2 regions of the Ruminiclostridium herbifermentans genome follow, and region 1 is predicted to be linked to the other one. Evidence: a T-box and tRNA genes for the amino acid it is inferred to sense, from the RefSeq annotation. Region 1 holds a T-box; the other holds one or more tRNA genes.

What was found. The T-box of region 1 lies ahead of pheS (phenylalanine--tRNA ligase subunit alpha). A T-box ahead of a tRNA ligase gene usually reads a tRNA of that ligase, here a tRNA-Phe.
Region 2: it encodes a tRNA-Phe, which carries the amino acid that the T-box ahead of pheS (phenylalanine--tRNA ligase subunit alpha) is inferred to sense. The anticodon was not compared.

The regions. Positions count from the first base shown of each region.
Region 1 covers NZ_CP061336.1:1,762,848-1,767,700, forward strand. The annotation lists gene EHE19_RS07390 (hypothetical protein) at 193-1,461, opposite strand; gene EHE19_RS07395 (hypothetical protein) at 1,638-1,850, shown strand; T-box leader at 2,372-2,720, shown strand; gene pheS (phenylalanine--tRNA ligase subunit alpha) at 2,957-3,988, shown strand; gene pheT (phenylalanine--tRNA ligase subunit beta) at 4,001-4,853, shown strand, end outside.
Region 2 covers NZ_CP061336.1:722,512-727,364, forward strand. The annotation lists gene EHE19_RS03085 (alpha/beta-type small acid-soluble spore protein) at 362-529, shown strand; gene EHE19_RS03090 (class I SAM-dependent DNA methyltransferase) at 811-1,563, shown strand; gene EHE19_RS03095 (cold-shock protein) at 1,779-1,979, shown strand; gene hslO (Hsp33 family molecular chaperone HslO) at 2,432-3,316, shown strand; tRNA gene EHE19_RS03105 (tRNA-Val) at 3,460-3,535, shown strand; tRNA gene EHE19_RS03110 (tRNA-Asp) at 3,560-3,636, shown strand; tRNA gene EHE19_RS03115 (tRNA-Phe) at 3,641-3,716, shown strand; tRNA gene EHE19_RS03120 (tRNA-Gly) at 3,844-3,918, shown strand; tRNA gene EHE19_RS03125 (tRNA-Cys) at 3,961-4,035, shown strand; gene prfH (peptide chain release factor H) at 4,460-4,853, opposite strand, start outside.

The DNA.
Region 1 (4,853 bases):
ACGACATGGACTTACACCTCCTATAAAATATTTTTATAGAGTTTCCTTTAGCAATTTAAGTCCATTATTCTTATTTTGCTAGTGTGTTTTAGATATATTATTACCAAGTGAAAAACATATAATGTTTTAACATATCAACTTATTCAAATGCTTTATATTACTTTAGTTTTACAAATAATGGCTTGGTACAAATTAATTTTCAGAGTAATCAGAATTAGATAGATAGCTTGGAGCCTGATAAACCATTATTTCGCTCAATATACGAGCACCACTATCAAAATCTATATTTTCATTACTTAGGAGAATAGTGCTGTTTTTAAAAGACAGTATTCCTTTATCAATATAAATATGCTTTTGTTTAAGGATATTATCAACTTTTAAAATACTATTCCAAAACATTTTTGATTTTTTTAAATCAATTGAATTACCATCACTTAATTGTAACACATAATGAAGCTTTAATTTATTAGTAGTGCTTCTAGTCTTCAAAGATGAGTAATAGACTGAAGCCTTATTTACGCTACTCCAACCATATGTTTTGCTTTGCATAAAATAACCTTTTTTTAATTCTATTCCGTCATCTGAAATAATTGTACATATATTAAATAATTGAGATAAAAGCATAAAGAATACAGTTGAAATGATTATTAATGAACGTTTAAATCCAAGCTTGTTATATACTTTTGTAATAAATCCCCAATAATCATCATATCCTTCAAATGTAATTAATATAAAAATAGTAAAACCAAAAATGATAAATAACCAACCAACAAAATCGGGCTGAATAAGCATTATGTATCCTTCAGACATCAGTATTTTTGCTTGGATAAAGTTAAATACCAAATATATAATGTATAGTACACCAAATATTAGGGCACCTATAATAGTAAATATAAGTACTTGTAAAAAGCTAATATATCTATTTGAGGTTTTATTGGAATGTTCAGTATCAATATGCTTGAAAGCAAAATTATAATATTTATTTTTTAGTTGATTTTTAGATTTAACATTGAGTTTTAATTTTTTTGATTTGCTTTTATTGTATTCTATGTCAATTAGGAGTCCTGATTCTTTATAAAATTTTACCCTATATTTTTTCCCAGGATGCATATCAACTTTTGAAAAGTCTCCGCTTAAGTGAATATATTCATCGTTATCATAGGATAAAAATGTAGCAGTAGGGATTGGAGGCATAGCACCATATTTCTCATTTCTTGTATAAAGAACATTATAATCACACAAAACTAATGTTTTTTCTAGAATACCAGTCTGCCTATCTGCCTTTATTTTTATAAATTCTTTTCGAATAAAATTGAAGCAGTACAAGAAGTAAGTCACTAGCAGTATGAATGGAAGAATATATGAAAAATCTTTGCTGGATATTTTAATTAAAAAGAAATAAAGTGGAAATAGTAAAATAAATAATGATAATACCATTGGGATTAAGCGTTTATAACTCATATGTTATCCTTTGGAATGTTATTTATATTATATTGTATTATTTGCTGAAATTATCGTCAAGTGGCTGTTTACAATTTTGTTTTGTGGACATAATAAAAAAAGCTAATTATATATTTTTTAGAGGAGGTGCGAAAGTCCATGTTTCAATAGGTTTTAATGATTACATGGACATAAATATGAAGCAAACTAAAAATCCAGATAACCGTGTAGCCGAAGAAGAAAGAGTTAAAACTAAAATTAATAAGACTATGCATAATGCTGAAGTTGCTAATGAAATACTTGAAAAAACAAATGATGATTTATTGAAAAAAAGATTAATAGAAAAAAATTCTAGAAGGCAGGATGCTGTTAGGAAAATGAAAGAGGAGATAGATGAAGATAAAACTTGAGTTAAAATATAAATAATGCTGTTTTGAATATAGAATCAGCATTTTCAATAGCGAGGTTTTAGTAATATATTTAGAAATAAAAATATTAATTTAATTTTTTGAATAAGTATAGAAATAGCCAACATCTAAGTATGGAGCTATTTCTATACTTTATCGGTGTCTTCTTAATTGCTATAAACTGCAATAAAACATATGCATTTTTTGAATTGCGACATTATTATCAAAGTTGTTTCATATTTATTTTTAGTTATAATACTTTTATACTTTTTTATTATGTTGATTATTTCCACATTCCCTTATTCATCTGGCACTACTTTTTTTAGTAATTAGTTCATGTTTTAAGTATGTTAACAATTCTTAAAATATCTTTTCAAATCTTTTTATATTTTATGGTTATAGTGTAAAGTTGAAATAATAAAAATCCACTCTTGAATGTTTAAATTTATATTGCTATAATAATCTACATATAACTGGTTGTAAAAAATACCGTTTTATTGAAAGCTGGTATGATAATTAAATAAATAAAGGCAATGATGGAGAAAAGTAAGCGAGAGCAGGATGTTGCAGAGATAAGGTATCATCGGCTGAAAGTACCTTTAACAGACTACTTGCCCAAGTTCCCTCCGGAGCTGCAGCTTTGAACAGTATAGTGTATATTATATGATTTGATATTTTTGTCGAATAGTTATTGTTTTATCAAATTATACACTGTATTAATGTAGGAGCTGCCGGTTAAAGCCGTTAAAATTACAAGAGTTTAGTTTATATAGTTTTGTTGCTTGAAATAATAATCAAGCTGTGTTTTAGTAAAACTTAACTATATTGCTGAAAAATCTGGGTGGTACCGCGAAAAATGCTTTCGTCCCTTTGTTGGGATGAAGGCTTTATTTTTTGTTTTCATTTGATTTGAAATTGAAAATGAAATTGAAAAAAACTCAACTTTAAGATTTTAGTTGTTGGTATTAATTGTTGGTTTTCAAACTTATTATTTAAAAATTGGTTCAAACCTAGAATATGGGAATTGGTCTATGTCAGGAACTTGCTGGATACTATGCTTATTAAGATTGTGGATATATATGGATATAATATGAAAGGAGATAATAGACGTGATTGAGAAAATCAGTAATTTAAGGGATGCGGCTCTTAGCAAAATAAAAGCAGCTGCCACAAGTAATGAGGTTGAAGAACTTAGAGTAAAACTCTTAGGAAAAAAGGGTGAATTGACAGAAATGCTCAAGGATCTCAAGAACATGGCTATTGAAGAGAGAAAGCAGTTTGGTCAAGAGGCAAATGAGCTTAAAAATGAATTGAGTGAATTATTGGAGGCAAAATTTAAGGAGATAAGTAATAATGATGTCAAAAAGTCATTGAGCAAGGGTTCAAGCTTTGATATTTCATTACCTGGTACAAAATTCCAAGTAGGTTCACTACATCCAGTTACTATTGTTCAAAAAGAAGTAGAAAAAATATTTACAGGTATGGGCTTTAATATAGTTGACGGACCTGAGGTAGAAGAGGAGTTTTTCAACTTTGAGGCACTCAATATACCAAAAAACCATCCTGCCAGAGATATGCAAGATACTTACTGGCTTGAAAATGGCTCGCTGCTTAGAACTCATACTTCACCATGTCAGGTAAGAGCTATGCAAAAATACGGAGCACCACTTAAGGTAATAGCTCCTGGCAGATGCTTCAGAAATGAAAGCACTGATGCTTCACATGAAAATACTTTCTTCCAGCTTGAAGGAATGATGATAGATAAAAATGTTTCTATTGCAAACTTAATATATGTAATGAAAATACTGCTGTCAGAGATATTCAAAAGAGATGTTAAGGTTAGATTAAGACCTGGATTTTTCCCATTTGTTGAACCTGGCTTTGAATTGGATCTTAACTGTATGATATGTGGTGGTTCTGGTTGTCCTACTTGTAAACATTCAGGTTGGATAGAATTGTTACCTTGTGGAATGGTTCATCCGAATGTTCTGCGTGCAGGAGGTATTGACCCTGAAGAATATACGGGCTTTGCTTTTGGTGTAGGATTGACAAGACTTGCAATGATGAAATATGGAATCAGTGACATTCGTATTCTCAACTCGGGAGATTTGAGAGCAATGGAACAATTTTCGGTAAGATAGGGGGAAAGTAAATTGAAAATTTCATTAAATTGGATAAAGGATTATGTTAATTTAGATGGTATAGATATAAAAGAACTTTGGTATAGATTCACAATGTCTACAGCAGAAGTTGAAGATGTAGAATTTGTTGGTCAGGACATTCAGAATGTTGTAGTTGGCAAGGTAATCAGCGTTGTTCCACATCCAGAGTCTAAAAAGCTTAAAATTACTCAAGTTGATTCAGGTGACGGAATACTGCAAGTAGTATGCGGAGCTCCAAATGTTACAGAAGGCATTTTAGTTCCATTAGCAAAAATAGGCGGTTCTGTTAAAAAGCTTCCTAAGCTTGGAAAAGTGAAATTGGTAGGGGTAGAAAGCTATGGTATGCTTTGTTCAGCTCAAGAATTGGGCATTAGCGATGACCACAGTGGACTTTTGATTTTAGAAGGAGATTATGCACCAGGTACAGACATTAAATCTATAATTGATATTGATGATGTTATTATAGAGATAGACAATAAATCTCTAACAAACAGACCAGATTTATGGGGACATTATGGTATTGCGCGTGAAATTGCAGCTATTTATGGCAGAGAACTAAAGCCAATGCAACTAGACAGCTTAGCTGGTTCAGAGGGTAAGGATAAAGTTGATATTAATGTTGAAGATACAGAAAAATGTCTCAGATATTCCAGCATAAAAATAGATGGAGCCACTAATTTACAAACATCAATGAACATGAAGGTAAGACTGTTTTACTGTGGAATGAGACCAATTTCACCATTAGTTGATTTGACCAACTACTTAATGCTTGAACTTGGACAGCCAATGCACGCATTTGACAGCAGACAGGTGGAAAGCGGAATTGTTGTTAGGTCTACAAAAG
Region 2 (4,853 bases), 1.0 Mb from region 1:
AAAATATTATTTTGATTTAAGTGTGTTTGAATGAATAAATTAGGTTTCTTCAGCTTATTGTAATTAACTTAAATTTCCTGCTAAAAGTTTTAAATGATCAAATTTGTCAAAGGAAAGACGGGTTAAAAGCAATTGATGGGATATGTTATTAATTATGTTGTACAATTATTTTTAAAGTCTTTGATAATTTGAGCACAAAATTTTATATGAGAAAACCTAAACATTAACTTTTAACTCTCAAAATTACTTAAAAATTTGGATTATGAGGCTATAACTGTGGAAAATTTAATTATTAAGGAGGTGTCTAGTCTATGTCATTTGGCTTTGTAGTACTTTACAAAATAGGACATAGACAAAAATGATGAATGAAAATGAAAAGGTAAAATATGAAATTGCTCGTGAACTTGGTTTGATAGATAAGGTAATGAAGGATGGTTGGAAAAGCTTAAGCCCAAAAGAAACAGGGCGTATTGGAGGATTAGTAAATAAGAGAAAGAAGGCGCAGATGCAAGAAAGCCAGCAGATATAGATTGCTGGCTTTTTTAATACTCTATACTACTCTATATAGATAAACACAAAAATTAGTTTATAAGTAAGTATCTATTTATGGACTATTTACATTGTAAAATGCTTAGTGTGAGAAAGATAAGAATCATAAGTATTTTTAGTATATATTTATTTTTGAAAAAATGCTAATATAGAACAGGCAAAAATGAATATCACAAACTAGAATAATATGCTGTATTTATTGATATTGAAGCAGCAATAATAAAGGGATTGTATACCTTGTAAATTTGACAGGATAAGGATGTGAGTGTTATATATAATAATTTTGCGTATGTGTATGATGAATTGACTCGAGACATCGATTATAGAAAGTGGGCGGACTATGTAGAAAGGCTCATGAAAAAGCATCAAGTAAATGGCTCAATGATACTAGAACTAGGATGTGGGACAGGCAGTTTTGGTATAGAAATGGCTAGACGCGGATATGAGATGATTTGCTTGGATTTATCTACAGAGATGTTGGACTGCGCTAATGAAAAAGCTAAAAAAGAAGGTCTTGATATATTGTTTTTGAATCAGGATATGTGTAATTTTGAACTATATGGTACGGTAGATGTAATTGTTTGCTTGCTTGATAGTTTTAACTACTTAACGAAAGAAACTCAAATCCAGAAATTATTTAAATTGGTTCAAAATTATTTAAATCCAAACGGACTTTTTATTTTTGATGTTAATACATGTTACAAATTTGAAAATATCCTCTCAGATAATTTATTTTATGAGATAGGTGATAATGTTACATATCTTTGGGAAAATGAGTACAATAGTAAAACAAAAATAGCTAGGTTTGATTTAACTTTTTTTGTAAGACAGGATATGCTTTATGAAAGATTTGATGAGACACATTTTGAAAGGGCATATTCACATGATGAAATAATGAAGTTTATTAATAATTCAGATTTGAAATTTTTAGCTGTTTATAATGAATTAAAATTATCAAAACCTTCTGAAAAGAGTCAAAGAAATTTTTATGTTTGCAAAAAGGTTAAAAGTTAAATCATTACATTATATTTACAGGAGTAATTTGTTGAAAAAGACGAAAAAATATATTATAGCGATTACATGATACGCAGTTCTTTGTAGCAATATGTACAGCAAAAATAAATATCATTTGACAGTTTGCAAGATATGTGATAAACTTCTATATGTTGTTAAATGAACGCGATCATATCGCGCAATAAGTTTAGTTATATTTCAGGAGGAATTGATCGATGGAAAAGGGAAGAGTTAAATGGTTTAATGCTGAAAAAGGCTTTGGATTTATCGAAAGAGATGGCGGAAATGACGTATTTGTACATTTTTCAGCAATCTCAATGGATGGATACAAAACACTTGAGGAAGGCTCAGAAGTACTTTTTGAAGTTGTTGAAGGAGCTAAAGGTCCTCAGGCTGCAAACGTTCAGAGAGCATAATATTTGCTTTAACTATATACTGAAGTAGCCATTAATACCCCGATATATTATATATATCGGGGTTTTCAATATTTTAGAGAAATACTATAATTAAACTTAAATAAAAGCATATGAAAACGTTTCGTAAATTTTAACTAAATTTGTGTTAGAATAATACTTTCAATGCATTAAAGTTTCATCTATTTGTATGAAGCTTGAATAATATTAAATAGTTATTAAGGTCATGTGTGAAGTAAGTTTAAGTGTAGCATTAATAACTATCGATTCTCCGCTGACAGAATATTTATTTTGTGACGAGACAGGCTTTTAGGTTTAAAGGTTAAAAGATATGTTGAAAGATATGTTGAAAGATATAAAGGAATAGAAAAGGAGGGACCAAGCCCATATTATTTCTACTCGGGGAATGCATTTTTCCTCAATTTTTATGATAAATATAGGGCATGGGTATATATATGAATGACTACATTGTAAGAGTGACTGCAGCTGAAGGAACAGTACGTGCTTTTGCTTCAGTATCGACAGAACTTGTGGAAAAAGCTAGACAAATACACGGACTTTCGCCAATAGCTACATCCGCATTAGGTAGGACGCTTACAGCGGCTGGAATGATGTCAAAAATGTTAAAGGGCGATAAAGATAAGCTTACAATTCAAATTAAGGGTGATGGGCCTCTTGGAGGCATTGTGGTTGCATCAGACTCAAAAGCTAATGTTAGGGGATATGTTCATAACCCTAGTGTTGATTTGCCATTAACTGAACGTGGTAAATTAGATATAAGAACAGCTGTGGGCTATGGACATATAAATGTTATCAAGGATATGGGCTTAAAAGAACCATATGTGGGATTTTCTGATTTGGTTTCTGGTGAAATAGCTGATGATTTAACATACTATTTTGCTACTTCTGAACAAGTGCCATCAACGGTATCATTAGGAGTATTGGTGGATGCAAGTGGTGTTAAATGTGCAGGTGGCTTTATAATTCAGCTTATGCCAGGAACAGAAGAGGAGGTAATTGAGAAGCTAGAGGAGAGGTTAATAGGATTTCCTCCTATATCAAAGCTATTGTCAGAGGGAACTACTCCAGAAGAGATTTTAGAGCGTTTACTAGATGGAATGGATCCAAAAGTTATTGAAAAAGTACCTTGCAGCTTTACTTGCACCTGTTCAAGAGATAGGATGGAAAGAAATTTGATTAGTATTGGAAAAGATGACTTGCTTGAAATACTTGAAGATGGTAAGGGTGCAGAACTTCATTGCCATTTTTGTAATACAAAATATAACTTCACTCACAATGATATAGAAAAGCTAGTTATGGAGATTCAGAATAAGAAATAAAATGTAATATTTTTAGATTTTTGAAGCATTATGGAGTATTATAACGTAAGATAAAAATAATTTTTAAAAAAGCTAAAAAAAGGTGTTGACTTTATTAACATTGTCTTGTATACTATCAATTGTCGCTCACGGAGTTAAGCCTTGGGAGCTTAGCTCAGCTGGGAGAGCATCTGCCTTACAAGCAGAGGGTCATAGGTTCGAGCCCTATAGTTCCCACCAAACTCCGTGAAAGACATACAAATTGGCCCGGTAGTTCAGTTGGTTAGAATGCCAGCCTGTCACGCTGGAGGTCGACGGTTCGAGCCCGTTCCGGGTCGCCAATTTGCCCAGATAGCTCAGTCGGTAGAGCAGGGGACTGAAAATCCCCGTGTCGCTGGTTCGATTCCGGCTCTGGGCACCAATACTAAATTGAAAAAACAAGGAATACAATGAAAGCCACTGTTGAGTACTCAGACTTTATATTAACAAATGAAGAGTACAGAACAGGATACATATCAAAGTAAACCGAAAGTTTTTGCAATTTACATGCGGGTTTAACTCAGTGGTAGAGTGTCACCTTGCCAAGGTGAAAGTCGAGAGTTCGAATCTCTTAACCCGCTCCAAACTAAGAGGCAGATTGCAAATGTAGTCTGTCTCAATTTAACGGCGCTATAGCCAAGTGGTAAGGCCAAGGTCTGCAAAACCTTTATTCCCCGGTTCAAATCCGGGTGGCGCCTCCATGAAAAGTACTTAGTTGAAAAAGCTAAGTACTTTTTTTATTCACAAAATGTATTAGGATTTGAACCTGTTCAATATCCGGGTGGCGCCTCCATGAAAAGTACTTAGTTGAAAAAGCTAAGTACTTTTTTTATTCACAAAATGTATTAGGATTTGAACCTGTTCAATATCCGGGTGGCGCCTCCATGAAAAGTACTTAGTTGAAAAAGCTAAATACTTTTTTTATTCACAAAATGTATTAGGATTTGAACCTGTTCAATATCCGGGTGGCGCCTCCAAAATAAAAGCACTTAGTCCCTAAACTCCCGCAAAATTATACTATACAGTTATAGATGAAAGCCAGGCAGGTAAACCATCCGTGGGCAGTCCGCAGGCAATAAGAAGACTAAATGCTTTTTGGTGCGCCAAACTCCCAATATTCTTAATTTATTTTTGCTTTAATCTAAATTCTCTACCTTCATAAATTCTAAAAGGATTGCCCCTTTCGAGAGTATTATGCTGTATCCACAGCTTTTTTTTATGAGCTGTGAAGCTTTCAGTATTTTTTTCTTCGATAAGCATTGATAACCTGCTTAATGCCAGTTTTTTGTTCATATACTGTGAACGTTCTTCACTAGCTGTTACAGTCAGCCCTGTAGGGATATGTACTGCTCTGACGGCCGTTTCCACTTTATTGACGTTTTGCCCTCCTGGACCAGAACTTCTCATTGATTCAAACCTTACATCCTTTTCAAAAAAGTTAAGTTTGTCAGGATTCTTAAACACCTCAATATTAATGAACCAATTCTTTCTTTTGTGATTAGGACGGTACGGGCTATTG